4 regions of the Marinobacter alkalisoli genome follow, and region 1 is predicted to be linked to each of the others. Evidence: predicted binding sites of a transcription regulator. Region 1 holds the regulator's gene; each other region holds the start of a gene.
The links. The regulator sigma-54, encoded in region 1, starts transcription at its own class of promoters, with help from an activator protein. The targets are predictions, from matches to a motif close to ANTGGCATNNANNTTGCTNT.

Region 1 (7,203 bases):
CGCTGGCGGGGCGGTGACGATTCCAGCAGGTGAGCAATATCACTGGGGCTCAGGCCGCCATTCAGGATGCGTGCAACCTGTTTCAGCGCACCACTGTCCAACGCTTCGCTGAGGGAGCGAAGGCGCTGGCGGGCCTGGCTTTTTTCCAGAATATCGGTCATGAATCACCCACAGTCAGAAAACCCCCGTATTATAGCGGAGTTAGGCGGTACAGGTGAGAAAGAGTTGTAGGTGAATGTCGAAGAAAACCGCCCGGCGAGCGAGACGGGGCCTTACTCGCCTTCGCCAAAATAGTCATTGATTAGCTCGGCCAGGGCTTCAATGGCCTGTTGTTCGTCCTCGCCGTCTGCAATCAGCTCTACTTCCGTTCCCTTGCTGGCCGCCAACATCATGACCTGCATGATATTCTTGGCATCAACCTCACGGCCCTTGCCGCAGATTCTCACGGTACTTTGGTAAGCGGACGCCGTTGCAACCAGCTTGGCGGTTGCCCGTGCGTGCAACCCCAGCTTGTTGATAATGGTGATGTTTCGGCGAATCATAAGCAGGTTACGCTGGGTCCCGGGGTTGCAGGTGCGGCAGTTCCGTGTGGCGCACCTGAACGTTGCTGTACTTCTGGCGGAAATGCTGGCCAAGTTGTTCGCAGACGTAGACGGAGCGATGCTGGCCGCCGGTGCAGCCGATGGAGATGGTCATATAGCTTCGGTTGCTGTCAGCGAAGGTAGGAAGCCAGCTTTCCAGGAACGTGGTCAGGTCCTCGACCATCTTGCGGGTCAGTGGTTCCTTTTCCAGGAAATCGATGACCGGTTGCTCAGTGCCGACAAACTGTCGCAGGCTTGTGTCCCAGTAAGGGTTGGGCAGGCAGCGCACGTCGAAGACGTAGTCAGAGTCCAGTGGCACGCCGTGCTTGAACCCGAACGACTGGAACAGCAGCGCCAGTTCCTGCTCCTTGCGACCGACGATCCGTTGTTTGACCATGTCACGTAACTCATACATGGACATGCCGGTGGTGTTGACGTAAAGGTCGGCCAGTTTGGACAGCGGTTCCAGCAGTTTTTTCTCGTTGCTGATGGCCTCACGGAGCGAGGTCTTGTCGTCGCTCAGCGGGTGCTTGCGCCGGGTGGCATGGAAACGCTGAAGCAGGGATTGTTCGTCCGCGTCCAGGTAAATGATCTCGACGGTCACGCCGGTATTCTGGAGTTGGCGGTAAATGGCTTCGAAATTGGTCAGTTCACCCGCCAGGTTGCGGGCATCAATGCTGACCGCCATCTTCTTCAGGCGACCGGGAGTGTCGCTGTGGCTGGCGGCTTCCTTGGTCAGGGGGAAGAGCAGGCCAATGGGCAGGTTATCAATACAGTAAAAACCAAGGTCTTCCAGTACATGCAGCGCCGTACTTTTCCCTGAGCCCGACCTGCCACTGACAATAATCAGTTTCATCGCCTGTTTGCCTCCGGTCAGTAAAATATCAGCCGTTACTGTCCAGCATGCGGCTGTAAAGAGACTGGGCATCGGTACACTGCCGCAGTTGATCGCAAAATCCGCGATCGTTGAACTTCTCCGCCAGCTGGCTGAGCAGTTCCAGGTGTTCGCTGGTGGCTTCCTTGGGAACAATCAGGGCAAACACCAGGTCCACCGGCTGATTGTCAATGGCGTCAAAGCCCACGCCTTCTTCCAGCGTAAACAGCACGCCTACCACTCGGTCCAGGCCGTCCAGGCGGCAATGAGGGATAGCGATCCCCTGGCCGATGCCGGTACTTCCCAACCGCTCCCGTGAGATCAGGTTGTTGAAGATCTGGGTCTCACTGAGGGAGGCGTCCTGCTGATTTACCTCCTCGGCAATGAATTCCAGAACGCGTTTCTTGCTGGACGCAGCTACCCGGCAAAGGGTCAGCTCCGGTGCAAGTATGTTTTCGATAGTCAGGGATGTGTCGCTCATGGATCGACTGCAATTCCGTAAAAAAAAGGCTGCGGCATGTTAACCCATGCCGCAGCTCGATTGTTTTGAATGCCTGGAAAACAGCGCCTTAACGGGCGCCGTTACCATGCATACGATCGACGTTCTTTTCCTTGTGCTTGAGAATCTGACGGTCCAGCTTGTCAATCAGCGAATCAATCGCTGCGTACATGTCATCGTTTTCCGCCTTTGCGTGAATCTCACCGCCAATCACATGGAGTGTCGCCTCCGCCATCTGCCGTACCTTCTCCACCTCAAGCGTTACCTGGCAGTTGCTGATGTGGTCAAAATGGCGCTCGAGCTTTTCAAACTTGCCTGATACGTAATCTTTCAGTGCGGGGGTCAATTCTACATGGTGGCCTGAAATATTGAGTTGCATAGGCGTCTCCTGTCGTCATCTTGCCGGCCCCTGTTAAGGGCTGACGGTGTGCCAGCGCTGTTCACGCCGGCGGATCCTGTCGGGTCAAACCAGCCGTTTTCGTTCGTTGGATGGCGGAATGTGCATAGCCTCCCGATATTTGGCTACGGTCCGCCTGGCTACCTTGATGCCCTGTTCTCCTAGCATGGCTGCAATTTTGCTATCGCTCAATGGCTTTTTCGGAGTTTCTGACGCAATCAGTTTCTTGATCATGGCACGGATCGCGGTTGAGGAACACTCTCCGCCTTCATCGGTGCTGACATGGCTGGAGAAAAAGTACTTTAGTTCGAAGATGCCACGGGGGGTGTGCATGTATTTCTGTGTGGTCACCCGGGAAATGGTGGACTCATGCATTTCCACGGCCTGGGCTATGTCCGAGAGGATCAGCGGCTTCATGGCTTCCTCGCCATGATCCAGGAATCCCTGCTGGTGCTCGACAATGCGGGTTGCCACCTTGAGCAGGGTTTCGTTCCGGCTCTGCAGGCTCTTGATGAACCATTTGGCTTCCTGCAACTGATCTCTCAGGTAGGTGTTGTCGGCACTGCTGTCCGCGCGCTTGATCAGGGAAGCGTAGCTGGCATTGACCCGGATCCGCGGCGCAATGTCCGGGTTGAGTTCAACACGCCAGCGCCCGTTATGCTTGCGAACCATCACGTCGGGAATGACATAGTCCGGCTCCGCCCGGTCCACCGAATCGCCCGGGCGCGGGTTGAGGCTGGTGATCAGCGCCAGCACTTCCCGCAGCTGGTCTTCCTTCAGGCGGCTGCGGCGCAGCAGTTGCGCGTAATCCCGGTTGCCCAGAAGGTTGATGTAATGGGTGATAACCAGTCGCGCCTGGGCCAGCCAGGGGGTGTCCGGGGGCAGTTGGTTCAGCTGGATCAGCAGGCACCCCTGCAGGTCACAGGCAAAGACGCCGGGAGGATCAAAGTGTTGCAGGCGGTGCAGCACAGCTTCCACTTCATCCAGTTCCAGCGGGTCGTCTTCCGTGTCGTCAAGCAGTCCGGAATGGATTTCCTCAATGGAGGTGGTCAGGTATCCGCGTTCGTCTACCGCGTCCATCAGGGCGTGGGCGATGGCCTGGTCCCGTTCGCTGAGGGGGGTCAGGTTCAGCTGCCACTCGAGATGGTCCTGAAGGGTTTCCGTCGGGGAGTTGCGGGTTTCGAAGTCGCTGTCGTTTTCGTCGTCGTTGCGGGCCGCCGGTGCTGGCGCGGACTGGTAGATGTCATCCCAGGCGGTGTCTACCGGCAGGTCATCGGGGATGTTGTCGGGAATGTCGTTCTCCGACGACCAGTCGGGGCCGTTCTCGGATTCATCCCAATCGGTGGCGGATTCCGCCGCTGAAGCGGTTTCCTCGGCCTTGGCCGACTCCTCGTTGTCCTGCCCGGATTCGTTGGCGTCGGGCGCGTCGTCATCTTCCGACGTTTCCAGCATGGGGTTCGAGTCCAGCGCCTGCTGGATTTCCTGCTGCAGGTCCAGTGTGGAGAGTTGCAGAAGCTTGATCGCCTGCTGCAACTGGGGCGTCATGGTCAGGCTCTGACCCAGTTTTAACTGTAATGACGCTTTCATAACCATGGTTCAGGATCCGTGACTCAATAGCACCGTCTTAACGGGTGATTGCAAAAAAATTCGTTGTATGCTGGCTACTTGCCAGACCAAGCAAGTTCTTTGCCGAGTGTACTTGCTTGTCACCAACATGACAATTGGGTCATGAAGACGGCGGTGCCGGAATATGCGTTACGTCAAAGTCGGAATTCATTGCCAAGGTAAACCTCTTTCACCTGCTGGTTGGCCAGGATTTCCTCGGAATTGCCGGAGGCAATGATGTGGCCGCCCGACACAATGTAGGCGTTCTCACAGATATCCAGGGTTTCACGCACGTTGTGATCGGTAATCAGAACGCCGATGCCCTTGTCCCGCAGGTGGCGGATTATCTGCTTGATATCGCTGACTGAAATCGGATCAACACCGGCAAACGGTTCGTCCAGCAGGATAAACGCCGGCTCCATGGCCAGTGCCCGGGCAATTTCCACCCGCCGCCGCTCACCGCCGGACAGCGCCATACCAACGCTGTCACGGATGTGGGTAATGTGAAACTCCTCCAGCAACTCTTCCACCTTGCTCTCGCGATCGGTCCGCTTGAGTTCCTTGCGGGTTTCCAGGATGGCCATGATGTTGTCCCGCACCGTCAGCTTGCGGAACACCGACGCTTCCTGGGGCAGGTAACCAATGCCTCTGCGCGCCCGGCCATGCATGGGCAGCGGAGTGATGTCCTGGCTGTCGATGGTGATGCGGCCATTATCCGCCGGCACCAGACCCACGATCATGTAGAAGCAGGTGGTCTTGCCGGCCCCGTTGGGACCCAGAAGGCCAACGATTTCGCCGCTGCGGATCTCCAGGGAGACGTCAAGGACCACTTTCTTTTGCTTGTAGCTTTTCGCCAGATTACTGGCCCTGAGAACTGCCATCCGAATCCTGTCTGTTTTGGCTGTTGCGTGGCTGGATAACCATTTCAACACGGCCACTGCCGTTGGTTTCTTCGGCAGCACCTTCGGCGGTAACTACCCGATCGACGCTATCATAATGAATGATGTCGCCACGGAACAGGTTGCCGTTCTGTTCGATTTCCGCTTCGCGTTCGAACGTCAGCCGGCTCTCCGGAGCGGAATAGGTGATATTGAGGGCGCGGGCATCGGTTTCACCCTGACCATCCCGGGCGGGTTGCCGGTAATGGGCGGGCCGGCCGGTTGCCTCGATACGCCGGAGGCCGTTCTCGTCCCGGTACAGGATCACCTTGTCGGCGGTAAGCTCGGTGGCGCCCTGGGTCAGGATGACATCACCGGTGTAGGTGGCAACGCCCTTGCTGTCGTCCAGCCGCGCGTTGTCCGCGTTGACTGTGATCGGGATGTCGGAATCCAGATTGAAAGCAGCAGCGGATCCGGCAACCAGCAAGGCGGCCAGTGCGGCAGTCAATTTACGGATTGGCTTGTTGGCCAGGCTCATAGCGTCCTTCCACCTGTGAGTTGAGTTCGAGTATGCGGTCATCAATCCACGCCTTCATGCCGATGGCCCGGGTTACGCTGAAGGAGTCGGTCAGTTTCACCGGTGCGTCGGTATAGACTGTACGACTACTGTTGTCCAGCGTCAGTCTGGAAGTCGTCAGTATGCCCTGCCGGTTATCGCTGGTATGGCGAATCACTTTGACATTGTCCTCCAGGAGTAGCAGGCCCTCCGCCTGCAGGAAGGTTCCGCTATCCGAGCTCAGGCGCCAGGGCTCATCTTCGCCCTCGCTGTACAATCGTGCCCTGGGGGACGCCATCAGCGCCTTGTTGTCGGATTCAAACTGTTCAATGCGTGGGCTTTCAAACCACACGGTCAGTCTTCCGGTGTCATCAAACGAGCGGTATCGACCGTTGACCACAAAACCATCGGGTTCGGACTGTCCCCTCAGGGCTGCTGCCTCCACCGGTTCCTGAGGCTCGTCACTCTGCCACATCATCATCACCAGAGCCACAACGGTACAGCCCAGCGCCAGGGTTCTCAGCACGGGGCGGTCAGCCAGCAGCAGGGTCGAAAGCAGGTTGCCTCTCATAGTGACGGGATCCTTCAGTCGGCCTGGGTGTAGCTTGCCAGGGTGGAGTCAAGCTTGCCGCGCGCGGTCAGCAGCAGATCGCACACCTCGCGCACCGCGCCACTGCCGCCGGCAACCGATGTGCATACGTCCGCGTGTTCGCGGACCAGCCAATAGCCATTAGGTACTGTGATCCCGAGGCCGGCGAAACGGATGGCCGGCAGATCCGGCAGGTCGTCTCCCATATAGGCGATGCTTTCCGCAGCTACCCCCAGCGTGTCCACCAGCTCTTGCAGCGCCACTTTCTTGTCTTCGCGGCCCTGCATCAGGTGCGGAATGCCAAGATCCTTCATACGCTTCTCGGTCAGCGGCGACGTGCGCCCGGTAATTACGGCAACGGTCATGCCCGCGGCCATGACCTGTTTGAGGCCAAGTCCGTCCAGAATATTGAAGCCCTTCATTTCATCGCCGGTGGCACTGAAAAACAGCTTGCCATCGGTCATGATGCCATCGACATCCAGGGCCAGCAGGTGAATGCCGGCGGCCTTGTCGAGAATGCGTGCGGGCCACTGCGGGCGCAGGGTGTCTGTCATCCGTTGGCTCCTCAGATTACGCCGGCGCGGAGCAGGTCGTGCATGTTGATCGCGCCGACCAGTTGACCGTTCTCATCGGTGACAGGCAGGGCGTTGATCTTCATCTCTTCCATGATATTCAGCGCCTCCGCGGCCAGATGGTCGGCCTGGATGGTCTTGCCGTTGTGGGTCATCACCTGGTGAATGGGGGTGGTGTGAACGTCAAAGGATTTGTCCAGCGTGCGGCGCAAGTCGCCGTCGGTGAACACGCCTGTCATGTTGCCGTCCGCATCCACTACGGTGGTCATGCCCAGGCCCTTGCGGGACATTTCAAGCAGTGCACCGCTCAGGGGGGTGTCGCCGGTTACCCGGGGAATGCGGTCACCGGTGTGCATGATGTCGGAAACCCGCAGCAGCAGGCGGCGTCCCAGGCTGCCACCCGGGTGGGAAAACGCAAAATCTTCGGCGCTGAAGCCTCGGGCTTCCAGCAGTGCGACCGCCAGGGCATCCCCCATCACCAGGGTGGCGGTGGTGCTGGACGTGGGTGCCAGCCCCAGGGGGCAGGCCTCCAGGGTCACGCTGACGTCCAGATTCGCCACCGCTTCCTTTGCCAGGGTGGAGTCCGCGTTGCCCGTCATGCTGATCAAGGGGGCTCCCATGCGGCGCAGCAGCGGCAGAATCGTGACCACCT
Region 2 (7,203 bases), on a different contig from region 1:
TCCCCACGCCGTTGTGATCAGCTTCCTGGATGCCGTACTTCACCAGGAACTGGGCCCGAGCTTCCGAGAGCATGGAGATCAGGGCGTCGTTGCCCAAATGATTAGCGCCATTGATGTCGGTGATTCTGACGGGCATTCTGGTTTCAAAGCAGAAGACATCATCCGGGAAAGAGAGCTTTATACGGGCCAAGTTCAAGATCCTGCTGAGAGAAAATTTCAGGGAAACGCCATGATACTTGGTTGCAGCCTTGCCATCACCCCAAGACAGCAAGTCGAACATTGGTTATCTTGAATTAGTTATTGGCGGCCCGCACCGACGCTGGATGAAAGAGGTTGGGAGGCTGCTGTCAAAACTGTGCGGAGCCATGGATGGCGGAGCCCAAGCGTCACATGGATGTGCCGAAGGAGCGTGTTTTGACAGCAGCCTCCCAACCTCTTTCCCGCACCCGGGCCTGACAAACGAGACACAAACGGACATTCTATGGATATTCGCCCTGCTGCCACGCTGGTTCTGACACGCGACACCCCTGAAGGTCTCCAGGTGCTGCTTTTGCAACGCACCTGGGAGGCGGTTTTCATGCCCGGTTATTTTGTGTTTCCCGGCGGCGCGGTGGATGAACAGGAACCTCTCGGTCGCGAACACGCTCTTGGCCCGGCTGATTCGGAAATCAGTCAGACCATGAGTGTCGACGAAGGCGGCGCCGATTATATGCTCGCGGCGGTGCGCGAGTGTTTTGAGGAGGCCGGCATTCTGGTGGCAATGGATGCCGACGGGGCGACGATTGGGGGAGACCATCCGGTTCATGGCGAGCGTCAGGCGCTGTTCAGCGGACAACGGTCTCTGGCGCAGTTGTGTGCGCAGCACGGGTTGGCGATTCCGCTGGATCGGTTGGCGTATCTGGGGCACTGGATCACGCCTCCGGGACCGCCGCGGCGGTTTGATACCCGGTTTTTTGTGACTGTCGCACCAGAAGGCCAGGTGGCCAGCCATGATGGCGTGGAGACCATTGATCATGTGTGGATCAGTCCTGCCCTGGCGTTAGAGGAACACCGCAATGGTGAACGTTTGCTGGGGCTGCCGACGATTCGCACGCTGCGGGTGTTGAGCAGCTTTGATAACGCGGACGCAGTAATGCGCTATGCCCATGCCAATCCGCCGGAGCCTTACCCGGATCAGCCATGGCCGGCGCTGAAGAAGGGCAAGCCGGTGATGCTGGAACCCGGTTCGCCGGCCTATGACGAGGCCGCCAAGCTGGACCCGGAAGGGGAAGGTTCGACCCGGGCGGAGATTGTGCCCGGGGAGCCGGTGGAGATCGCCGCCGGGGTGATCCGGTTGACAGCGCCCAACCCGGGGATGATGACCGGGCCGGGTACCAATACCTATCTGTTCGGCCATGAACGGTTTACGGTGCTGGATCCGGGGCCGGACGATGAAACCCACATTGAGCGCATCCTGGAGCTGACCGGCGGAGTGATTGATCAGGTGGTGGTGACCCATACCCACCGGGATCACTCCCCGGCCACCGCGGCGCTGAAAGCCAGAACCGGATGCCGGGTGTTCGGGTTGCCGGCGCCTGCTGGTGCATCCCAGGATCAGACCTTCGCACCGGACGATGAGCCGGAACACGGCGATCTGATCGTTACCGACGCAGGCATTCTGAAGGCGATTCATACGCCCGGTCACGCCTCAAACCATATCTGCTACCTGCTGTTGGATCAGGAACTGCTGTTTTCCGGGGATCACATCATGCAGGGGTCCACGGTGGTGATTAATCCGCCGGATGGGGATATGAAGGCGTACCTAGAGGCTTTGTACGATTTGCTGGCCGAACCGGTCCGCTATATTGCGCCGGCGCACGGTTTCCTGATGGGGCAACCGGAGGCGGTGATTGATTACCTGATCACCCATCGGCTGGCGCGGGAGCACAAGGTGGCCAAGGCCCTGAAGCAGCTTGCTCCGGTGACTCTTAAGGATCTGACGGCGACGGCTTATGATGACGTGCCGCAGGCTATCCATGGGGTTGCAGCGCGCTCGGCGCTCGCGCACCTGCTGAAACTGAAAGCGGATGGCAAGGCCGCGGAGAAAGGTGATCACTGGTCTGCCATCGGCAGGAGGCAATGAAAAAGCCCGGCGTTGCCCGGGCTTGTCGCTTCCACCTATTTTTTGGCGATGATGTAGACGGCGTGAACGATGCCGGGAATGTAACCGAGAAGGGTCAACAGGATGTTGATCCAGAAGTGCTTGCCGATACCCACCTGCAAAAAGACACCTAACGGCGGTAACAAAATCGCAATCAAAATTCGCAAAAGATCCATACAGTTTACTCCCTTCAGCACGTATAAGTGTCACATGAACGCAAAATGTTGCCTGTAGATCTACTACATAGGCCATTTTGCGGAAATGCACAAAGATTTCATGAAGGTGGCATTAAACCTTTGTCACAGCCGTATTCATGATAGCAGGGGCGCTTTATCCTAGAGGCCGTTTTCGCCGCCGGATCTGGGAGCTGTCCCGATTGGCTGCCGACCTGAGAGGAATTATGCTGTTTAACCGGTTCAAAAACCTGACATTCATCGGCCTGTCACTCGGTGCTCTGATCACCGTGCATCCCGTTTTGGCCGATCAGAACGGAGAGGCCAAGGAAGTCCTGCTGGCAGAGCTCGCAGAGGACGAGAGCGTTGAGGATGTGGAGAACTCCGAGCCCCGCAAAAGCTCACGGGCCGGGTCTGCAAGCGAAAAAGCAGCACAGAGGGACGATCAGGAGGATACCCGTCAGCCGGAGTCTGCTGGGACGGAAAGCAAGAAACCCAAAAAGGTCGCCCCCAACATTGATCTCAAAGAGATCGCTCCCGTCCCTGAGCCGCCCAGGGAAGAAGAGGTCAGTGAATCTGCCGGGGATTCCCTGGAACCCGGCGGGGCCGATGTAAAAATCGAAGTCGCCGATGGCTCAGGCAACGCGCCCGACACTTCGGAAGCTGACAGTAAAGCGGATTCTGAAACAGCAGAACCGGAAGCGGCCAGTACTTTCGAGCTGCTGGGATCCAAAGTCCGTCCTGGCACCTCCACGCGCCTGGCATGGTCACCGAACATACAGATTGCCGGACTGTCGCAGCCTACACCGGTGCTGGTGGTCAATGGCGTCAATGCGGGCCCCACTCTGTGCCTGACCGGCGCGGTTCACGGTGACGAGCTCAACGGCATCGAGATCGTTCGCCGCACGGTCTACGACCTCAACCCCGAGAAACTCTCCGGCCGGGTTGTAGGCATTCCCATCGTCAATCTGCCGGGTTTCCAGCAAGGTACCCGCTACCTGCCGGATCGCCGTGACCTGAATCGCCATTTTCCGGGCAGCCAGGATGGCAGTCTGGCAGATCGCATTGCTCATTCACTGTTTGAGAGCGTGATCCGCAAATGCGACATGTTGGTGGACATCCACACCGGCTCACAAAAGCGCACAAACCTGCCTCAGTTGCGGGCGGACATGAACAATCCGGATGTGGCAGCCTTCACCCGTGGCTTTGACCGCATGGCGGTGGTCCACAGTTCAGGCTCCTCCGGCATGCTACGCACGGCGGCGGTGGAAGCCGGTATTCGTACCGTGACCATGGAAGCTGGCGAATCTCACCGCATTCAGGAACATCAGATTGATGCGGGCGTAAACAGCCTGACCAGCCTGCTGGAAAAGGAAGGCATGATTTCCCGGATGTTCGTCTGGGGAGACCCGGAACCGGTTTACTACGATTCCAACTGGATCCGCGTGCCAAACGGCGGCATCCTGTTCAGTGAAGTGGATCTCGGCGCCCGTGTTTCCGAAGGTGAGGTTCTGGGCTATGTGGCCGACCCTATCACCAACGCCCAGCACCCTATCCGGGCGGCCAGCAACGGTCGCATCATTGGCATGGCCGTGGATCAGGTGGTGATGGCCGGCTTTGCGGCCTACCACGTTGGTACGGAGGCAGAAGTTCCCGGCGAATAGTATGCTACCGGCTTCCGACGTTTTCGAACGACAACAGGAGCTGGCGTGTCTATTCATTCCCCGAAGCCAATATGGCTGGCCTACGTTGGGCTGGTACTGACACCGTTATTCTGGGCAGGCAACGCTGTGGTTGCCAAGGGTGCGGTCGACAGCATCCCGCCCTTGTCCATGTCATTCTGGCGATGGGTGATCGCCCTGGCGGTTATCCTGCCCTTCGGCCTCCCGGGCGTGTTGCGCCACCGTCAGGTTATCCGCCAGTACCTGGGGTCCATGCTTATACTGGCCACCTTCAGCGTGGCAGCGTTCAACTCGCTGCTGTACTACGCCGCCATCACTACCAGTGCCACCAACATTGCCCTGATCAACGCCACCATTCCCATTTTCATTGCCTTGCTGGCCTGGCTGCTCCTGGGTGACCGGACCCGCCCGGTTCAGCTACTGGGCATCCTGTTGGCCGTGCTGGGAATACTGACGGTCGTCGCCCGTGGACAGTTGTCGGTGCTTACGGAACTCGGGGCCCAGCCCGGGGATCTGATCATGGTGGCTGCGGTTTTCAGCTGGGGGCTGTTCTCTGTGCTGCTCAGACGGCAGGCGGTGCCCCTGCCGGCCCTGGTATTCCTGACCACCCAGATCGCCCTGGGCACACTGGTTATATTGCCGTTCTATCTGATAGAGCTGATGTTCTTCAAAGGGGGGTTCGAAGTTGGTCGCGCCACGATCACGCCATTATTGTATTTTGCCTTCTTCCCCGGAATCCTGGCGTACGCATTCTGGAATCACGGCGTGCATCGGGTGGGGCCTGCAAGGGCGGCCATGTTCATGTACCTGACGCCGGTGTTCGCATCGATACTGGCGGGGGTCTTCCTGGGGGAACGGCTGGGGCACTTTCACATCATTGGCGGGCTGTTAATACTGGCAGGACTGTTTCTTGCGACACGTAAAGTGCCCTCAAGCTAACCCGGAGTCAGGGGAATGGTCATCCCCCTGACTCCAACGGAACGTCTGAGGAACCTGTTCGTTCAGCCGGCGTTACGACGGGCACGCAGCCCAATACCAAGCAAGCCCAGTCCCAGCAACGCCAGGGTGCCCGGCTCGGGAACCTGTGACGCCTTGGCAATCAGCTCGATTTTGGCCTTGACCTTGGCACCGTATTTCTTGCCCTCATGCAGGCCAAAAAGATAGCCTTCATTGAATACGGCATCAAACAGGGTGACCCGAAGATGGCCATCGCCCTGGGCGCCAAAGAACAGATCCAGTGAACCGTCCCAGGTGAGTACCCCTTTCTGGAACAGGCCTCCTACCTTGTTCACCCCCACGGTCTCACCATCGATCGATCCGAACAGCACATCGGGCGAAGTGAAACTGAAGTCCACCGAGATCGGATAGGCAACTTCGTCGTCGTCCCCTACATCGGATTCATTGGTCCAGATCTTGAACAAGCTGAAATACTGGCTTTCCCCTTCGCCAAGATTGAACGTGAAAGGATTGTCAGCAATATCTGCGGAGTTAACCACCAGACCCGGATCGTCCGAGTTGAGATTGACGTCATAGCTAGCTGTTATCTGCGCCGCACTTGCCAGTGTTGGGAAAAACAATACGACGGCCAACAACGTGACCAGTGTAATTCTTGGCATACTTGCCTCCCTGGGTTTCCCCATATTCCGTTAATGAGTACCACCCAAAACAAAAGCATCGGCAATGCCAGTTTCTGTCTTTCGCTTTAAAACCAGACGCCTGTGTATTCCTGTAAACCCCACGACAACTGTGGTCGTAAAAAAAGCTGACAAGTCTTCAGGGCACACCCGACTGCTTACCGGAAACGCCGGATGACAGCCGCTTCGATGCGCTCCAGTGCCTGCTCCAGGAGCGGCCGGGGACATCCAATATTCATCCGCATGAAGCCGCGCCCGTTGTCGCCGAAGGTCGCGCCGGGATTCATACCAATGCCCGCGTCCTGCACAAAGAACTGTTTCAGCGCTTTGTCATCCGGTGTCAGCCCACGGCAATCCAGCCAGAGCAGGTAGGTTCCTTCCGGCACCGTCATGGTCACTTCCGGTATCCGCTGCGCCAGAAAGTCCGCCACATAATCGCGATTCTGCTGAAGGTAAGGCATCAGCTCGTCAAGCCAGGGACCACCATGCCGGTAGCCGGCTTCAAAGCCGGTGATGCTGAATGGATTGCATTGCCCCATGTGAAGGGAATCGAAAACTTCCTTCATTGCTCGCCGTCGGTCAGGATCAGGAATCACCAGCGCCGACAGCCCAAGTCCCGGCATGTTGAAGGTCTTGCTCGGGGCAACCGCCGTTACCAGCGCATCGCCGGCTTCCGCCAGGCGGGCAAGCATGCAATGCGTCGGCTTGTCCGGATACACCAGGTCACAGTGAATCTCATCGGACAACACCACCAGGCCGTGTCGGCGGGCGATATCCAGCACAGCCCGCAGTTCCTCATCCGTCCACACCCGGCCTACGGGGTTGTGGGGGGAACACAGCACCAACAGGCGAGCATCGTCACGGGCGGCGCACTGTTCGAGGTGTTCAAAATCCATAGTGTAACGTCCGTCGACACAGTCCAACGGATTTTCAATCACTGTCCGGTCGGTCCGCTTTACTGAACTGAAGAACGGCGGGTAGACCGGCGGCTGAATGATGACTCCCTCACCAGGCTCGGAAAATGCCAGGCACGCTGCATGAAGGGATGGCACCACGCCGGGCGCCATGAGGATCCATTCCCTTTCAATAGTCCAACCATGGCGGTCCCTGTACCAGTCGATCATCGACTGATACAGGGAATCAGGAAACAGGGTGTAGCCGTATATCGGGTGTCGGGCCCGGGTTTCCAGGGCCCGGGTGACCGCCTCCGGTGCCGGGAAATCCATATCCGCCACCCACAGCGGAATCACATCCTCCTTACCAAACACGGCCCGGCGGGCATCGAATTTTACCGAACAGGTCTGTTCGCGGATAACGGACTTGTCGAAATCTATGGGCACGTGGCGCTCCGATCAGTCATGGGGACGGGTTAATGGTCATCATTCTGTGGCAGGAGTCATGACCACCGCAAGCCGTCGCATATCAGAGACATGACCGGTCCGTCTGCGGGTTTAAAGCTTTGGTCGAAGATTCACAGGTTTTCCTTGCCGAACACGGCCAACACTTGCGAACCTAACGGTTTATTGTCCATCGGCTGACCCATAACCCCTGTCGGAGCCTTCGAATGATTGGTC
Region 3 (7,203 bases), on a different contig from region 1:
TGGCGAAGGAAAGCATGTTGCCTACCCGGACACCTGTGTGGGCACTGACAGCCATACTCCGATGGTAGACGCCCTTGGGGTTATCTCCGTAGGCGTAGGCGGCCTGGAAGCGGAAAGCGTCATGCTCGGCCGTGCCTCCATGATGCGTCTGCCGGATATCGTCGGCGTGGAGCTGACAGGCAAACTGCAACCGGGCATCACCGGCACCGATATGGTTCTGGCGATCACCGAGTTCCTGCGTAAGGAGCGGGTGGTCGGTGCGTATCTGGAATTTTACGGTGAAGGCGCAGACAGCCTGACCGTGGGCGACCGCGCCACCATTTCCAATATGACGCCGGAATACGGTGCTACGGCCGCCATGTTCTACATCGATGGCCAGACCATCGATTACCTCAAGCTGACCGGTCGTGAAGACGATCAGGTAGCCCTGGTCGAAAAGTTCGCGAAAGAAACCGGTCTGTGGGCCGACAGCATGAAAAACGCCGAATACGAGCGTGTGCTGAAATTTGATTTGTCATCAGTGACCCGCACGCTGGCTGGCCCGTCCAACCCCCACGCGCACCTGCCGACCTCCGAGCTGGCCAAACGCGGCATTGCCGGCCAGTGGGAAGAGGAAGAAGGCAAGATGCCGGACGGCGCATGCATCATCGCCGCCATCACCAGTTGCACCAACACCAGCAACCCCCGCAACATGGTGGCGGCCGGCCTGATTGCCCGTAACGCCAACAAGTTGGGGCTAACCCGCAAGCCATGGGTAAAGACTTCCCTGGCGCCGGGTTCCAAGACGGTGAAAATGTATCTGGAAGAAGCCGAACTGATGCCGGAGCTGGAACAGCTCGGTTTCGGTGTCGTGGCCTTCGCCTGTACCACCTGTAACGGCATGAGCGGTGCTTTGGATCCGAAGATCCAGCAGGAAATCATCGACCGTGATTTGTACTCCACTGCGGTATTGTCCGGTAACCGGAACTTCGACGGCCGGATTCACCCGTACGCCAAACAGGCGTTCCTGGCGTCGCCGCCGCTGGTTGTGGCCTATGCCATCGCCGGCACCATCCGTTTCGATATCGAGAAGGATGCCTTGGGGTACGACAAGGATGGTAACCCCATCACCCTGAAGGACATCTGGCCGGACGACGCGGAAATCGATGCCATCGTGAAATCCAGTGTGAAGCCGGAGCAGTTCCGCAGCACCTATATTCCGATGTTCGACATCACCCGGGATGCCCAGGCCAACACCAACCCTAACTACGACTGGCGTCCCCAGAGCACCTACATCCGTCGCCCCCCGTATTGGGAAGGCGGCATGGTGGGTGAGAAAACCCTGAAGGGCATGCGACCGCTGGCGGTGTTGCCGGACAACATCACCACCGACCACCTGTCACCATCCAACGCCATCCTGATGGACAGCGCAGCCGGTGAATACCTCCACAAGATGGGCGTGCCGGAGGAAGACTTTAACTCCTACGCGACTCACCGGGGCGATCACCTGACGGCGCAACGGGCCACCTTCGCCAATCCCAAGCTGTTCAATGAAATGGTGCGGGATGAAAACGGCGATGTGAAGCAGGGCTCTCTGGCGCGGATCGAGCCGGAAGGCAAGGTCACCCGCATGTGGGAAGCGATCGAAACCTACATGGAGCGCAAGCAGCCGCTGATCATCATCGCCGGCGCGGACTATGGTCAGGGTTCCTCCCGTGACTGGGCCGCCAAGGGTGTGGCGCTGGCGGGTGTGGAAGCCATCGTGGCCGAGGGCTTCGAGCGCATCCACCGGACCAACCTGGTGGGTATGGGCGTGATGCCTTTGCAGTTCGAGGAAGGCACAACCCGCAAGACCCTGGGTATTGATGGCACGGAAACCTTCGATGTGGAAGGCACGCCGGAGCCCCGCGCGGTACTGACGCTGATCATCCACCGGAAGAATGGCGACTCCGAGCGGGTGCCGGTGATCTGCCGCCTGGATACCGCTGAGGAAGTGTCGATCTACAAGGCCGGTGGTGTGTTGCAGCGCTTTGCCCAGGATTTCCTGGAGTCCGAAGGGGCTGCGTAATCTTAGGAATGTCGGATTACGGCCCTTCGGGCCTAATCCGACAAAAAGGTAAAAGGTACCCTATGCCTACCAATCCCCAAATCAAAATCCCCGCCACCTACATGCGCGGCGGCACCAGCAAAGGCGTATTCTTCCGCCTGAAAGACCTGCCGGAAGCGTGCCAGGTCCCCGGCGAAGCCCGGGACCAACTCCTGCTGCGCGTCATAGGCAGCCCCGATCCCTACCAGAAGCAGATCGATGGTATGGGCGGCGCCACGTCCAGCACCAGTAAAACCGTCATCCTGGCGGAACCCACCCAGCCTGATCACGATGTGGACTACCTGTTCGGCCAAGTCTCCATCGACAAGCCGTTCGTGGACTGGAGCGGCAACTGCGGCAACCTGACCGCTGCGGTGGGTGCGTTCGCCATTAACGGTGGCTTTGTCGCCAAAGAACGTATCCCGGAAAACGGCACCTGTACTGTCCGCATCTGGCAGGCCAACATCCGTAAAACGATCGTGGCTCATGTGCCGATCACCGACGGTGAAGTCCAGGAAACCGGCGATTTCGAGCTGGACGGGGTGACATTCCCGGCCGCCGAAGTGCAGGTGGAATTCATGGACCCGGCCGATGGTGAGGGCTCCATGTTTCCCACCGGTAACCTGGTGGACGATCTGGACGTACCCGGCGTGGGTACTCTGAAAGCCACCATGATCAATGCCGGTATCCCGACCATCTTCGTCAACGCGGAGGACATCGGGTACAAGGGCGCCGAGTTGCAGGACGACATCAACAGCGATCCCAAAGCGCTGGCCATGTTCGAGACCATTCGTGCCCACGGCGCGGTGAAAATGGGTCTGATCCAGAACATCGAGGAAGCCGCGAACCGTCAGCACACCCCGAAAGTGGCGTTTGTCGCCAAGCCGGTGGATTACGTGTCCTCCAGCGGCAAGTCGATCGGGGCAGGGGATGTGGACGTGCTGGTGCGCGCCTTGTCCATGGGCAAGCTTCATCACGCCATGATGGGAACCGCTGCGGTGGCGATTGCAACGGCATCTGCCGTTCCGGGAACCCTGGTGAACCTGGCCGCTGGCGGCGGTGACCGTACCCATGTGACCTTTGGGCATCCGTCCGGCACCCTGCGGGTTGGCGCCGAGGCAAAGCAGGTAGACGGTCAGTGGACCGCCACCAAAGCCATTATGAGCCGCAGCGCGCGGATCCTGATGGAAGGCTGGGTTCGGGTACCGCAAACCGCTCAGTAATGACCTAGACTTACCTTTACCGGGTAAGTCAGCCGTTATTCATGGCCGTCCCTCATCCGTCCGGAAAAGGAGAGCGCCAATGAGCAGCAATGTAGACCAGAACGTTCGACCGGATTACGACGATGTCCTGCAGAAAATTGCGGACTATGTCCTGACCTACGAGGTCGACAGCGAAGAAGCCTGGGACACTGCCCGCAACTGCCTGATGGACACCTTGGGGTGTGGCTTACTGGCATTACGCTTCCCGGAGTGTACCAAGCACCTGGGGCCCATCGTTGAGGGTACGGTGGTACCCCACGGCGCACGGGTGCCTGGCACCTCCTTTCGCCTCGATCCGGTTAAGGCCGCCTGGGATATAGGCTGCATTGTACGCTGGCTGGATTACAACGACACCTGGCTGGCGGCGGAGTGGGGGCATCCATCGGACAACCTGGGCGGCATCCTGGCGGTCGCGGATCATATTTCCCAGAAGCGCGTGGCCGAAGGCAAGGACGCCATCACCATGCGCGCGGTTCTGGAAGCCATGATCATGGCCCATGAAATCCAGGGCGTGCTGGCGCTGGAGAACTCGTTTAACCGGGTAGGGCTGGACCATGTGGTGCTGGTCAAAGTGGCATCAACCGCAGTTGCCGCCAAACTCATGGGCGCCAGCCGCGAGCAGTTATTGTCTGCGCTGTCCCATGCCTGGGTGGACGGCCAGTCCCTCCGTACATACCGCCATGCACCCAATGCCGGCTCCCGCAAATCCTGGGCGGCAGGCGATGCCACCTCCCGGGCGGTACGCCTGGCGGATATCGCCCTGCGCGGCGAGATGGGTGTCCCCGGCGTCCTGACGGCATCCCAGTGGGGCTTCTACGATGTGCTGTTCAGCAAGACCAACAAAGACCAGAAACTGAAACCGAAGGACCAGCAGCGGTTCTCCCTACCGCAGGATTTTGGCTCCTATGTGATGGAAAACATCCTGTTCAAGATTTCCTTCCCGGCGGAGTTCCACGCTCAGACCGCAGCCGAGGCGGCCGTTACCCTGCACCCGCAAGTGAAAGACCGGCTTGATGACATCGACCGGATTGTCATCACCACCCACGAATCCGCTATTCGCATCATCTCCAAGGAAGGCTCGCTTGCCAATGCTGCGGATCGGGATCATTGCCTGCAATATATGGCGGCGGTTCCCCTGATTTTCGGCAGCCTGACGGCAGAGCACTACGAAGACGGCTTTCACAATGCCAACCCGATCATCGACGATATCCGCGCCAGAATGGATATCGTGGAAGACGAGCGTTATACCCGCGAGTACCTGGAGCCGGACAAACGCTCCATCGCCAATGCCATACAGGTGTTCTTCAAAGACGGATCCAGCACCGAGCAGGTGGCGGTAGAGTATCCCATTGGCCACAGGCGGCGAAGGAAAGAGGGCATCCCGCTACTCGTGGACAAATTCTGTAACAACCTGGCCACCCGGTTCCCGGCTCAACGTTGCCATCGCATTGTCGATATGTGTACCGACCAGGAAACGCTGGAATCGACGTCGGTTCAGGAATTTGTCGGTCTGTTTGTTATCTGAGTCTTTCCGTCGATGCGAAGGGCGCGCGGGATTGATAATGCGGCTTACGGATATGTCGCTTTTGAAACAGTACGTAGTCAGGAATTTTTACATCGAAAAATACAAGAATAAATAAGGCATTGATAAAAAAGATAAAAATAAGTTGGCCCTTCAATTGCTTTGTAGTGGATGTCGCAGTAAATGGACGACCACACAAAGGAGTGAGGAAATGAAAAGGGCTCTTGCAACAACAACGGTAGGGATTGCTCTTGCGTCATTGTTCTCGGTGTCGGCTGCTAACGCCGCCGTGATGAATGTGACCCTGAGTGGGCCAGGAACGGCAACCGCAGAAGCCGCAGAGGCGACTTTTCTGTCGTACCTCAAAGACACTACCACGGAAGACTTTGAAGGCTTTACCGCCGCCACGGATTCGTCCGGCCAATTCGTCAATATCAATACCGGCGTTGGCACGTTTACCCAGCTCCAGACCGCGGGAAACGGCGCCACAGAGGCATGCAATGACGGCGGCTTCAGCTGTACGGGTGGATTAGCAGTTCTGGATTCCACAACCAGTCCGTTCATTGGGCGGTATCCGCTGCCGGACGAACCAGGTAACAACAACTGGCTCGACAGCATGGACTCCCAGGAAATGCAGTTCTCCATCAGCGGGATGTTCAAGGCTGTGGGGTTCTACATGACCGACCCCAATGACGTTGGTGGCCTGCTGGATATCGTCTTTGAGGACGACACCACGGCAACCTACAGCATGAATGACATCTTCACGGGTGCACAGGGCGAGGGCGCAGCGTATTACCTGGGCTTTATCAGCGATGTTGCCATTACCTCCCTGGTGTTTAAATCCAATCACACCAATGACGGATTTGGTATCGATAATGTGACAGTTGGCCAGGTTCCCGAGCCCGGCACTCTGGCTCTTATGGGCCTGGGGCTTATGGGAATTGGCATGATGCGTCGCCGCAGAGGCTGACCGAGTAGCTGCTGTAAAAAAAACAAACAACGCAACCCGGTTTCCGGGTTGCGTTGTTAACTTTTTTTACAGGTAGTGTCGGAAATTTTATCGATTCCGTTGAAGTTACAAAAAATTACATTACACTTGTTGTTGACAGCAGATTCCGTTGCATGGGATGCACGGTGCCAGTTCGAGTGAACAACAAAAGGAGTTGACGTGGCCCACGTCAGATTGTTCAGGCATTACATTCATGTCCCCTTTGTTATTTTGGGCCTGATAGATTTTTTTGTGCTGGTTGGCAGTTTCCTTCTGGCCACGTTCTTCCGTTATTTCGGCGATCTGACGTACTTCCTGGAAAGTCTTCGCGTCCTGATTCCCTCCGCCGTAATCTTCGCGCTGGTTTGCCTGTTGGTCATGATTGCGATCGGTGTGCATCAATCCCATGTCGAAGAAGGCATGTCGGGGATGATGCTCAGAACGATCATGGCCCTGATTGTTGCGGTTCCGGCGTCCGGATTTACCTACCTGCTTGCCAGTGACTGGCTTTGGTACCTTGGGTCCAGTGGTGTGCTGACGTCGGCCTCGGTATTTGGCTTCTTTCTGCTGGGCATTGTGCGTTCTATCTTTTTCGCCGTAGCCGGCCGGGATGCCTTCAAGCGGAAAGTGCTGGTTCTGGGTTCGGGCTACAGGGCGCGGCAATTGCTGGAGGATCTGAGAACCCCTTTTAACCGCCAGGGGTTCAAGTTAACCGGATTCGTCCCCCTCCCCGGAGAGCACACCGAAGTGGCGGAGGAGCACCTGCTTCAATTGCCTTGCACGCTACACCAGCATATCTTGCGCCACCCCGTGACTGAGATCGTGGTGGCCGTGGATGACCGCAGGAAAGGGTTGCCTATGGATGACCTGCTGGAATGCAAGATGGAAGGCGTCAAGATTATTGACGGAGCAACCTTCTACGAACAGGAATCCAGAAAAGTGGCCCTGGAAATGATTACCCGCGGATGGCTGGTGTTTTCGGACGGCTTCACCGTTTCTTCGGTGTTCGGAATCGGGAAACGTTCACTGGACATCATGGCGGCTACCACGCTGCTTTTGGCCAGTTTGCCGTTCATGATTCTGACAGCCATCGCGATCAAGATTGAAGATGGCCTGAAATCTCCGGTTTTCTACAGCCAGGAGCGTGTTGGGCTCAATGGCAGGATATTTCAGGTTCACAAGTTTCGATCAATGATTACTGACGCCGAGAAAAATGGTGCGGTGTGGGCGAGCAGGGATGATGCCCGCGTGACAAAGGTCGGTGATTTCATCCGTAAGGTACGGATCGACGAACTGCCCCAGATATTCAATGTGCTGAACGGAACCATGGCGTTCGTGGGGCCTCGACCGGAGCGCCCGGTCTTCG
Region 4 (7,203 bases), on a different contig from region 1:
GCAGGTGTATTCCCGTTACCAACAGGCCAGGGATCTGATCAGTGTCGGGGCTTACGTCAAAGGTTCCGATTCCGAAACCGATTTTGCGATTACCCACATAGGCAACATGACCCAGTTCCTGAAGCAGGGGCTGAATGAGAGCGCCCCGCTGCAGGACAGTATTGACCAGTTGTTGGCGGTGGTTCCTGAGCGTCGTTCACCGGAACGCCGGAAATCCGGCGCCCCGGCACCGGCGAGAGGGGCTGAATGATGCTCCGGTCCCGGCGGCTGGCGGTGGTGCTGGACCTGGAAGAACGCAAAGAGCAGGAAGCGCTGGAAAAGATGGGTGAAGCGCGCAACCGGTATGAAGCTCAGCAGGAACAGATCGATAACCTGAACCGCTACCAGCAGGAATACCGGGAGCAGATCCGCCAGAACCAGCAGGGAGTGGTGCCGGTAGCCCGCCTCCAGGCCTGGCAGGCGTTTATCGCCCAGCTGGATCAGGTGCTCAGACAGCAACAACAGCAACTGGATATACTCGCGGAGCGGCTGGATGAATCCCGGCGGCAATGGCAGGAAGCCTGGGAGCGACGTCGCGGCATGGAAAAATACATAGAGACCTGCCGGCGGCAGGAACAACGCGAGCAAGACCTGAAAGAACAAAAACTTGCCGATGAAGCCGCCGGGCGCGCCTTTGTCCGGCGACGGCGATAATTCCACGGTTTTGTGCCGGTGTCGTGGGTGCAAAACGTCCCGACTACGCTATCCTTACCTGTACAATATCTTTTCGGAAAAATTCCCGCGGAGGATCAGGAATGCCTATTCACACGCGCCGCAGCGAGGATGGTCAGACGCTGATCATAAAGATTGACGGCCGGTTTGATTTCAGTACCCATCAGGCCTTCCGTGATGCCTATGAGCATGGTGACCAGGATATCAAGGGGTATGTGGTGGACCTGTCCGACACCACCTATCTGGACAGCTCGGCCCTCGGGATGTTACTGCTGCTTCGTGATTACGCCGGTGGCGACAGCGCCGCCATCAGTATTGAAAACTGTAACAGCGATGTTCGTCGAATCCTGGCCATTTCCAACTTCGAGCAGTTGTTTGCTATCCGCTGACAGAGGCTGGGTAAGCCCTTCGGGAGGTCCGATGTGGATGACGCACAAACCGGCAATCACTCCCTGCTGATCCTGATCGCTGATGATAGCGACAGCGATCGTCTGATCCTCAAGGCTTTGCTACGACGTCTTGGTCATGACGTTCTGGATGCTGCCAACGGTGTCGAGGCCGTTGAGCTGTTTCGTCAGGCGTCTCCCCAGCTTGTTTTTCTGGACGCCATGATGCCGCACATGGACGGCCTGGAAGCGGCGAAGAATATCAAGGCCCTGGCGGGTGAGCGTCTCGTACCCCTGATCTTTCTGACCTCCCTTTCCGATGCCGATGCGCTGGCCCGTTGCCTGGAAGCCGGTGGTGATGATTTCCTGACCAAGCCCTACAACCGGGTAATCATTGAAGCCAAGATCAATGCCTTCAATCGTATGCGCGTGATGCATCAGACCCTCAGTCACCAGCGGGATCTGATCCACGAACGCAACCGCAAGCTGACGGAGGAGCAGCACGTCGCCAAACGGGTCTTCGACAACATCGCCCACACCGGTTGTCTGGACGCTGACAGCATCCGTTTCCACGCCTCTCCGATGTCTATTTTCAATGGCGACATTCTGTTTGCCTGCCCGCGTCCCGCCGGCGGCCTGCAGATACTGATCGGTGATTTTACCGGACATGGGTTGCCGGCGGCGGTCGGGGCCATGCCGGTGGCGGAGATTTTCTATGGCATGACGGCCAAGGGGTTCAGTGGCAGCGATGTGCTGCGAGAGATCAACCAGAAACTCAAGCGTATTCTGCCGGGGGGCATGTTCTGTTGTGCGGCGATGATCCAGGCGGATTCTTCCCTTAACCAGGTGCAGGTGTGGAACGGCGGGTTGCCCGACGGCTGGTTGGTCCGTCAGGATGGTAGTCGCAGGGCGCTGCCATCGTCCCAGCTGCCACTGGGTGTGCTCGACTCCAATAGCTTCGAGGCCTCAATGACCATCATCCAGACCCGTCCCGGGGATACGCTGATGTTCATGACTGACGGCGTGCTGGAGACTGAAGGTTCCGGGGGTGACATGTTTGGCGATCGTCGGGTGATCCACGCACTGGATAAGGTCCTTGACGGTCTTCATCCTTTTGATGCGGTGATTGAGCAGGTGAAGACGTTTTCCGGCGGCCAGCTTGATCAGGATGACCTGACCCTGGTGACCCTGGATATGGCCGAAGGCGAAGACTTTGAAGCCATGTCGGAAGAGGTGCCGCTGTCAGCATTAGAGGGGCCGGCAGAATGGCGCTGCGTCTATGAGGTCAGGGACAGGACCCTCGGCCAGTTCAGTCCGTTGCCACTGTTGCTGCATATCTGCATGGAGGTGCCCGGGCTGAGACGCCGGAGTGGCGAGGTTTACACACTGCTGTCGGAGTTGTACACCAACGCCCTGGAGCACGGTATTCTCGGACTGCCGTCGGAATGGAAGAAAACCGCCGATGGGTTCGGCCATTACTACGCCGAGCGGGAACGCCGACTGAGTAACGTCAGGGAGCATTACATCAAGTTCCGATTAACCCATTCAATGACGGATTCGGGAGGACGTCTGATAGTGGTCTGTGAGGATAGCGGTCACGGATTCGACTACCAGGGTCACACCAATACCTGTGATGAAACGTCTGGTTACGCCGGTCGTGGGCTGATGTTGTTGCAGCGACTGGCGGACTCACTGACGTTCAGGGAGCGGGGCAATCACGTTGAAATCGTATATGATTGGCACTTTTCAGAGGCCGGAGACCGCAAAGTCGCGGCCATCACTCAATCCGGGGGTTCGTCATGAACGACAAGCCGCATCTTGACGAGGAAGCACTGGCGGAGCTTCAGGATGTTATGGAGGACGAGTTTGACGTATTGATCCGTACCTACATTAACGATTCTGTTGATCGGATCTCATCCATACGCCAGGCGCTTGATGCTGGTGATGCCGATGCACTCGTCAAAACCGCCCACAGTTTTAAAGGCAGTTGCGTTAATATTGGCGCGCCCCGTCTGGGCGCCCTGTGCCTGGAGATAGAGAATGCCGGGCGGGAGCAACGCTTTAACGAGGTTGCATCGCTCATGGAGGCGATTGATTCGGAATTCCGCAAGGTGCGGGAGATGCTGGAGGGCTTTCTGGTCGACTGATTGTCGACGCCCTCCAAGGATGGCATCGCTTTTGCTGTGTATCGGGTAACGAGGATTTCCTGAACTCCAACCCTGAAAAGCGGCAAGAGGTTGCCATGTCCCAGATGGTTTTACCACAAACCCAGGCCCCAGGGGGGCAGCCCGATACCGGCAGCAAAAAAGCGCCGGCGGGTCATGAAAAATCCGGCGACAGCCAGTTCGACTCGGTTTCCCGGGCGGAACAGCAGCGCCTGGACCGCAAACAGGCGGACCGGCGTGCACAGGCGGAACGTCGCGAGGATGCCCGCAACAGCCCTGACAAGCGAAAAGATGCTCCGGCAGACGCCAGGTCCCGGTCGGATGGTGCACGCGATAAGCGTACCGAAGACGGAGCACAGAGCCGTTCTTCCGGTACTGTCCGAGAGGCGGCAGTCTCAGAGGAATCCGTGACGCCAGCTGATGGCCTGGGGGAAAAACCGGCAGATGTGGACATTCCGGAAGAAATTGCATCTCTGACCTTTGCCAACCTGCAAGCGATGCTGGAGCCTGCAGGGGGGGCCTCAGGCATGGCAGGAAACTCAACGCAGTTACCAGGCAAGGCGACTGGCCAGGCACCCCTGATGCAGCGGTTTGCCGGCATTATCGCCGGGTTGCCGGGCATGCCTGGCGGCAAGCCTGGTGAGACATCGGGTTCAGGGCAGGGTATGTCAGCCAGCTTCCAGCTGACCGACGCCCTGGCGGCACTGACGCCGGAATCCGGTCGAGCTCAGGACAACACCGCTTTGTTGACCGCTGGCCGTCTGCAGACACTGGCTGATGTTCCGGGTCAGCAACTGGCCAATGCGGCTGCCAGGCTGCCAGCCGATGCCACTGGTCTCAAAGGGTATGCCACCTCGGTTGATGTGCCGGTCGGGCATGCGGAATGGGGCGATAAGATGGTGGGGAAACTGACCTGGCTGACCGCCAACAAACTGTCCGTCGCCGAAATTCATCTGACCCCGCCGGACATGGGGCCCATGGAAGTCCGCGTTCAGGTCCACCAGGAGCAGGCGAATATTACGGTACACGCGGCCAATCCGGCAGTTCGGGATCAGCTGGAACTTCACAGCCACCGCTTGCGGGATATGCTCAGTGAGCAGGGGCTGTCGCTGGAACAGTTCGATGTTGCTGACTCTGCCCAACGGCAGACCAACGGGCAGGATGCCGATGGTGAATCAGAGAACGCCGAAGGCCGGGCCCGTGATGAACTGGCTGGTGTGTCTCCCGAAGAGGCCGAGGCACACGTCAATGCCCTGGATCTCACCTGGAAAGGCGAAGTGGATATCTTCGCCTGATGTACTGTCCGGGGCCCCTGGGTCCCGGCTTTGATTCTTCTTTGCCGATCCCCTCCCACAACGCTAAACTGCTGTCCTGAATCGGGGTGTTGAGTCTGTTGGCCCGGCCTTTGCTTCATTCCCCGTATATACCCAAAAAACCATCCGGATGACGGATTTCTGGCGATTGGAAGGTTATGGCTGAAAACAACACACCTGCGGCCCCACCGGCCCAAAAGGGCAAGCTGAAGCTCATTATCCTGTTGGTTCTGGTGATTGTCCTGGCCGTGGGGCTGTCCGTGGTAGGCACCCTGTGGTTCCTCGGAGGAGGGCTGCCGGGCATGGGTGGCGGCGATGCGTCCTCTGAGGAAACCGAGGTCAGCACCTTCAGGCCCAGCGTCTACCTCGATATAGAGAAGGCAATGGTGACGACGATCCAGGCCGAAGGGGGCCGCCAGCGCTATGCCCAGGTCTTTCTTTCCCTGGAGGCGGATGGCGAACCAGCACTTGCGGCCGCCGAGCTGCATCTGCCGCTGATTCGCAGTCGGCTGGTAACCTTGCTGGGAAGCAGTGACTTCATGGAGCTGCAGACGCCGGACGGCCGGTCGGCATTGGCTGACAGCATGCTGCAGACCATTAACCAGGTGCTGGAAAATGAGGGGGAACCTCCTCTGAAACAGGTACTTTTCAGGAATTTTGTAGTGCAATAGGCCCCGGTAACGGGCGGCTTGTCAGGGCAGGAAAACGTATGCAGGACCTACTGTCACAGGATGAAATCGATGCCCTTCTCCACGGTGTGGACGATGGGGATATCGATACCTATGAAGAAACCGACGAAGCCGGTGTAAAGTCCTACGACCTTGCCAGCCAGGACCGGATCGTCCGTGGGCGAATGCCCACCCTCGAAATGATCAACGAGCGCTTTGCGCGCTATACCCGGATCAGCCTGTTCAATCTGCTCCGCCGTAACGCCGATGTGTCCACCGGTGGTGTCCAGATCATGAAGTTCGGTGAGTACATTCACACTCTGTATGTGCCCACCAGCCTTAACCTGTGCAAGATCCGCCCCTTGCGCGGTACCTCCCTGTTTGTGCTGGACGCCAAACTGGTGTTCAAGCTGGTGGACAACTTCTTTGGTGGCGAAGGCAGGCACGCAAAGATTGAAGGCCGGGAATTCACACCGACGGAAACCCGCATTGTGCAGATGGTGCTGGATCAGGTATTCCATGACATGAGGGAAGCCTGGCACGCTGTTCTTAAAGTGGATTTCGAATACCTCAGTTCGGAGGTGAATCCGGCGATGGCGAACATCGTCAGCCCCAGCGAAGTGGTGGTGGTGAGCACCTTTCATATTGAACTGGACGGCGGAGGCGGTGAGCTGCATATGGCACTGCCGTATTCCATGATCGAGCCTATTCGCGACGTACTCGATGCGGGGGTGCAGAGTGATATTGACGACATTGATGAGCGTTGGGTGAATGCTCTTCAGGAAGACATCAAGGAAGTCAATGTACCGGTCAATTCCACAGTGTGTCGGCGGCGGATATCCCTGCGCGACATTGCAAAGATGAAGGAAGGCGACATCATTCCGGTCGAGATCCCCGAGTTTCTGACGGTCACGGCCAACGGTATTCCCATTTATAAGGCCACCATGGGAACCCGTGACGGAAAACTGGCGCTGAGAATTCACGAACGGGCAACGCTGCCCAAGATCAAGAAACAACTGAAGGTGGGACGCAATGGCTGACGACGACAAAAAAGACGAGCAGGAACTCAGCGAGGACGAGAAACTGGCGGCTGAATGGGAATCCGCCATGGAAGAGTCCGGTGATGACGGCGATTCCCGCGAGGACGAGTGGGCAGCGGCGATGACAGAAGCGGAAGGCTCCGGGGAAAAAGAGGGCGCCGGCGGTGACAATGTCCGCGCAGCGCCAATGGAGGAATTCGAGGAATCTGCCGACGGTGCCCAGGGCTCGGGGATGTCGCCGGACCTGGACGTCATTATGGATATCCCGGTCACCATTTCCATGGAAGTGGGCAATACCCAGATTCCCATCCGCAACCTGCTGCAGCTGAACCAGGGCTCCGTCATTGAAATGGATCGCCTGGCAGGTGAACCGCTGGACGTGTTGGTCAACGGCACGTTGATTGCCCATGGCGAAGTGGTCATGGTGAACGAGAAATTCGGCATCCGCCTGACCGACGTTATCAGCCCGGGCGAGCGCATCAAACGGTTGCAGAAGTAACATGGCGCGAATGAGCGGAATCGTCAGCCTGCGCCGGTGTCGTCCTGCCGCGGTTGTCCTGATCGCGCTGGCGCCGCTGCTGGCACTGGCGGAAGAGGCCCCTGCAACGGAGGAAGGCAGCCGTGCCCCGGACACCCTCGTCACCATGCTGAGCCTTGGGGGCGGGTTGCTGGCGGTGATTGCTATTATCTACGGCTGTGCGTGGATTATCCGCCGCATGAACGGCATGACCGGAATGAACAACCAGGCCATGAAAGTGGTGTCGGTCATGGCGCTGGGGGCCCGGGAACGGATAGCCCTGATCGAAGTGGGCGGCAAGCAGATACTCGTGGGTGTTACCCCGTCAGCCATTCGCACCCTGCACGTATTCGAAGAACCGGTCGTGACCCCCGGACAGGGATCTTCCAGTGAATTCGCCCGC

Region 2: the regulator sigma-54 is predicted to act here: its motif matches at 5,664-5,683, upstream of ACJO3M_RS00475 (PEP-CTERM sorting domain-containing protein).
Region 3: the regulator sigma-54 is predicted to act here: its motif matches at 4,994-5,013, upstream of ACJO3M_RS05465 (PEP-CTERM sorting domain-containing protein).
Region 4: the regulator sigma-54 is predicted to act here: its motif matches at 4,655-4,674, upstream of ACJO3M_RS08900 (flagellar basal body-associated FliL family protein).

The regions. Positions count from the first base shown of each region.
Region 1 covers NZ_JBJJLB010000004.1:99,159-106,361, reverse strand. Annotated here, with positions in the region: gene mgtE (magnesium transporter) at 1-161, opposite strand, end outside; gene ACJO3M_RS01450 (HPr family phosphocarrier protein) at 273-542, opposite strand; gene rapZ (RNase adapter RapZ) at 550-1,437, opposite strand; gene ptsN (PTS IIA-like nitrogen regulatory protein PtsN) at 1,466-1,936, opposite strand; gene hpf (ribosome hibernation promoting factor) at 2,025-2,333, opposite strand; gene ACJO3M_RS01430 (RNA polymerase factor sigma-54) at 2,418-3,938, opposite strand; gene lptB (LPS export ABC transporter ATP-binding protein) at 4,112-4,837, opposite strand; gene lptA (lipopolysaccharide transport periplasmic protein LptA) at 4,815-5,372, opposite strand; gene lptC (LPS export ABC transporter periplasmic protein LptC) at 5,344-5,961, opposite strand; gene ACJO3M_RS01410 (KdsC family phosphatase) at 5,976-6,533, opposite strand; gene ACJO3M_RS01405 (KpsF/GutQ family sugar-phosphate isomerase) at 6,545-7,203, opposite strand, start outside.
Region 2 covers NZ_JBJJLB010000002.1:101,267-108,469, reverse strand. Annotated here, with positions in the region: gene ACJO3M_RS00500 (thioesterase family protein) at 1-190, opposite strand, end outside; gene ACJO3M_RS00495 (MBL fold metallo-hydrolase) at 482-2,122, shown strand; gene ACJO3M_RS00490 (YqaE/Pmp3 family membrane protein) at 2,158-2,316, opposite strand; gene ACJO3M_RS00485 (succinylglutamate desuccinylase/aspartoacylase family protein) at 2,541-3,977, shown strand; gene ACJO3M_RS00480 (DMT family transporter) at 4,023-4,934, shown strand; gene ACJO3M_RS00475 (PEP-CTERM sorting domain-containing protein) at 4,997-5,611, opposite strand; gene ACJO3M_RS00470 (MalY/PatB family protein) at 5,788-6,969, opposite strand; gene ACJO3M_RS00465 (AEC family transporter) at 7,194-7,203, shown strand, end outside.
Region 3 covers NZ_JBJJLB010000016.1:183,551-190,753, forward strand. Annotated here, with positions in the region: gene acnD (Fe/S-dependent 2-methylisocitrate dehydratase AcnD) at 1-2,047, shown strand, start outside; gene prpF (2-methylaconitate cis-trans isomerase PrpF) at 2,110-3,288, shown strand; gene prpD (2-methylcitrate dehydratase) at 3,368-4,852, shown strand; gene ACJO3M_RS05465 (PEP-CTERM sorting domain-containing protein) at 5,061-5,819, shown strand; gene ACJO3M_RS05470 (TIGR03013 family XrtA/PEP-CTERM system glycosyltransferase) at 6,018-7,203, shown strand, end outside.
Region 4 covers NZ_JBJJLB010000019.1:41,700-48,902, forward strand. Annotated here, with positions in the region: gene fliI (flagellar protein export ATPase FliI) at 1-250, shown strand, start outside; gene fliJ (flagellar export protein FliJ) at 250-693, shown strand; gene ACJO3M_RS08880 (STAS domain-containing protein) at 795-1,100, shown strand; gene ACJO3M_RS08885 (ATP-binding SpoIIE family protein phosphatase) at 1,134-2,900, shown strand; gene ACJO3M_RS08890 (Hpt domain-containing protein) at 2,897-3,244, shown strand; gene ACJO3M_RS08895 (flagellar hook-length control protein FliK) at 3,340-4,557, shown strand; gene ACJO3M_RS08900 (flagellar basal body-associated FliL family protein) at 4,734-5,246, shown strand; gene fliM (flagellar motor switch protein FliM) at 5,285-6,283, shown strand; gene fliN (flagellar motor switch protein FliN) at 6,276-6,782, shown strand; gene fliO (flagellar biosynthetic protein FliO) at 6,793-7,203, shown strand, end outside.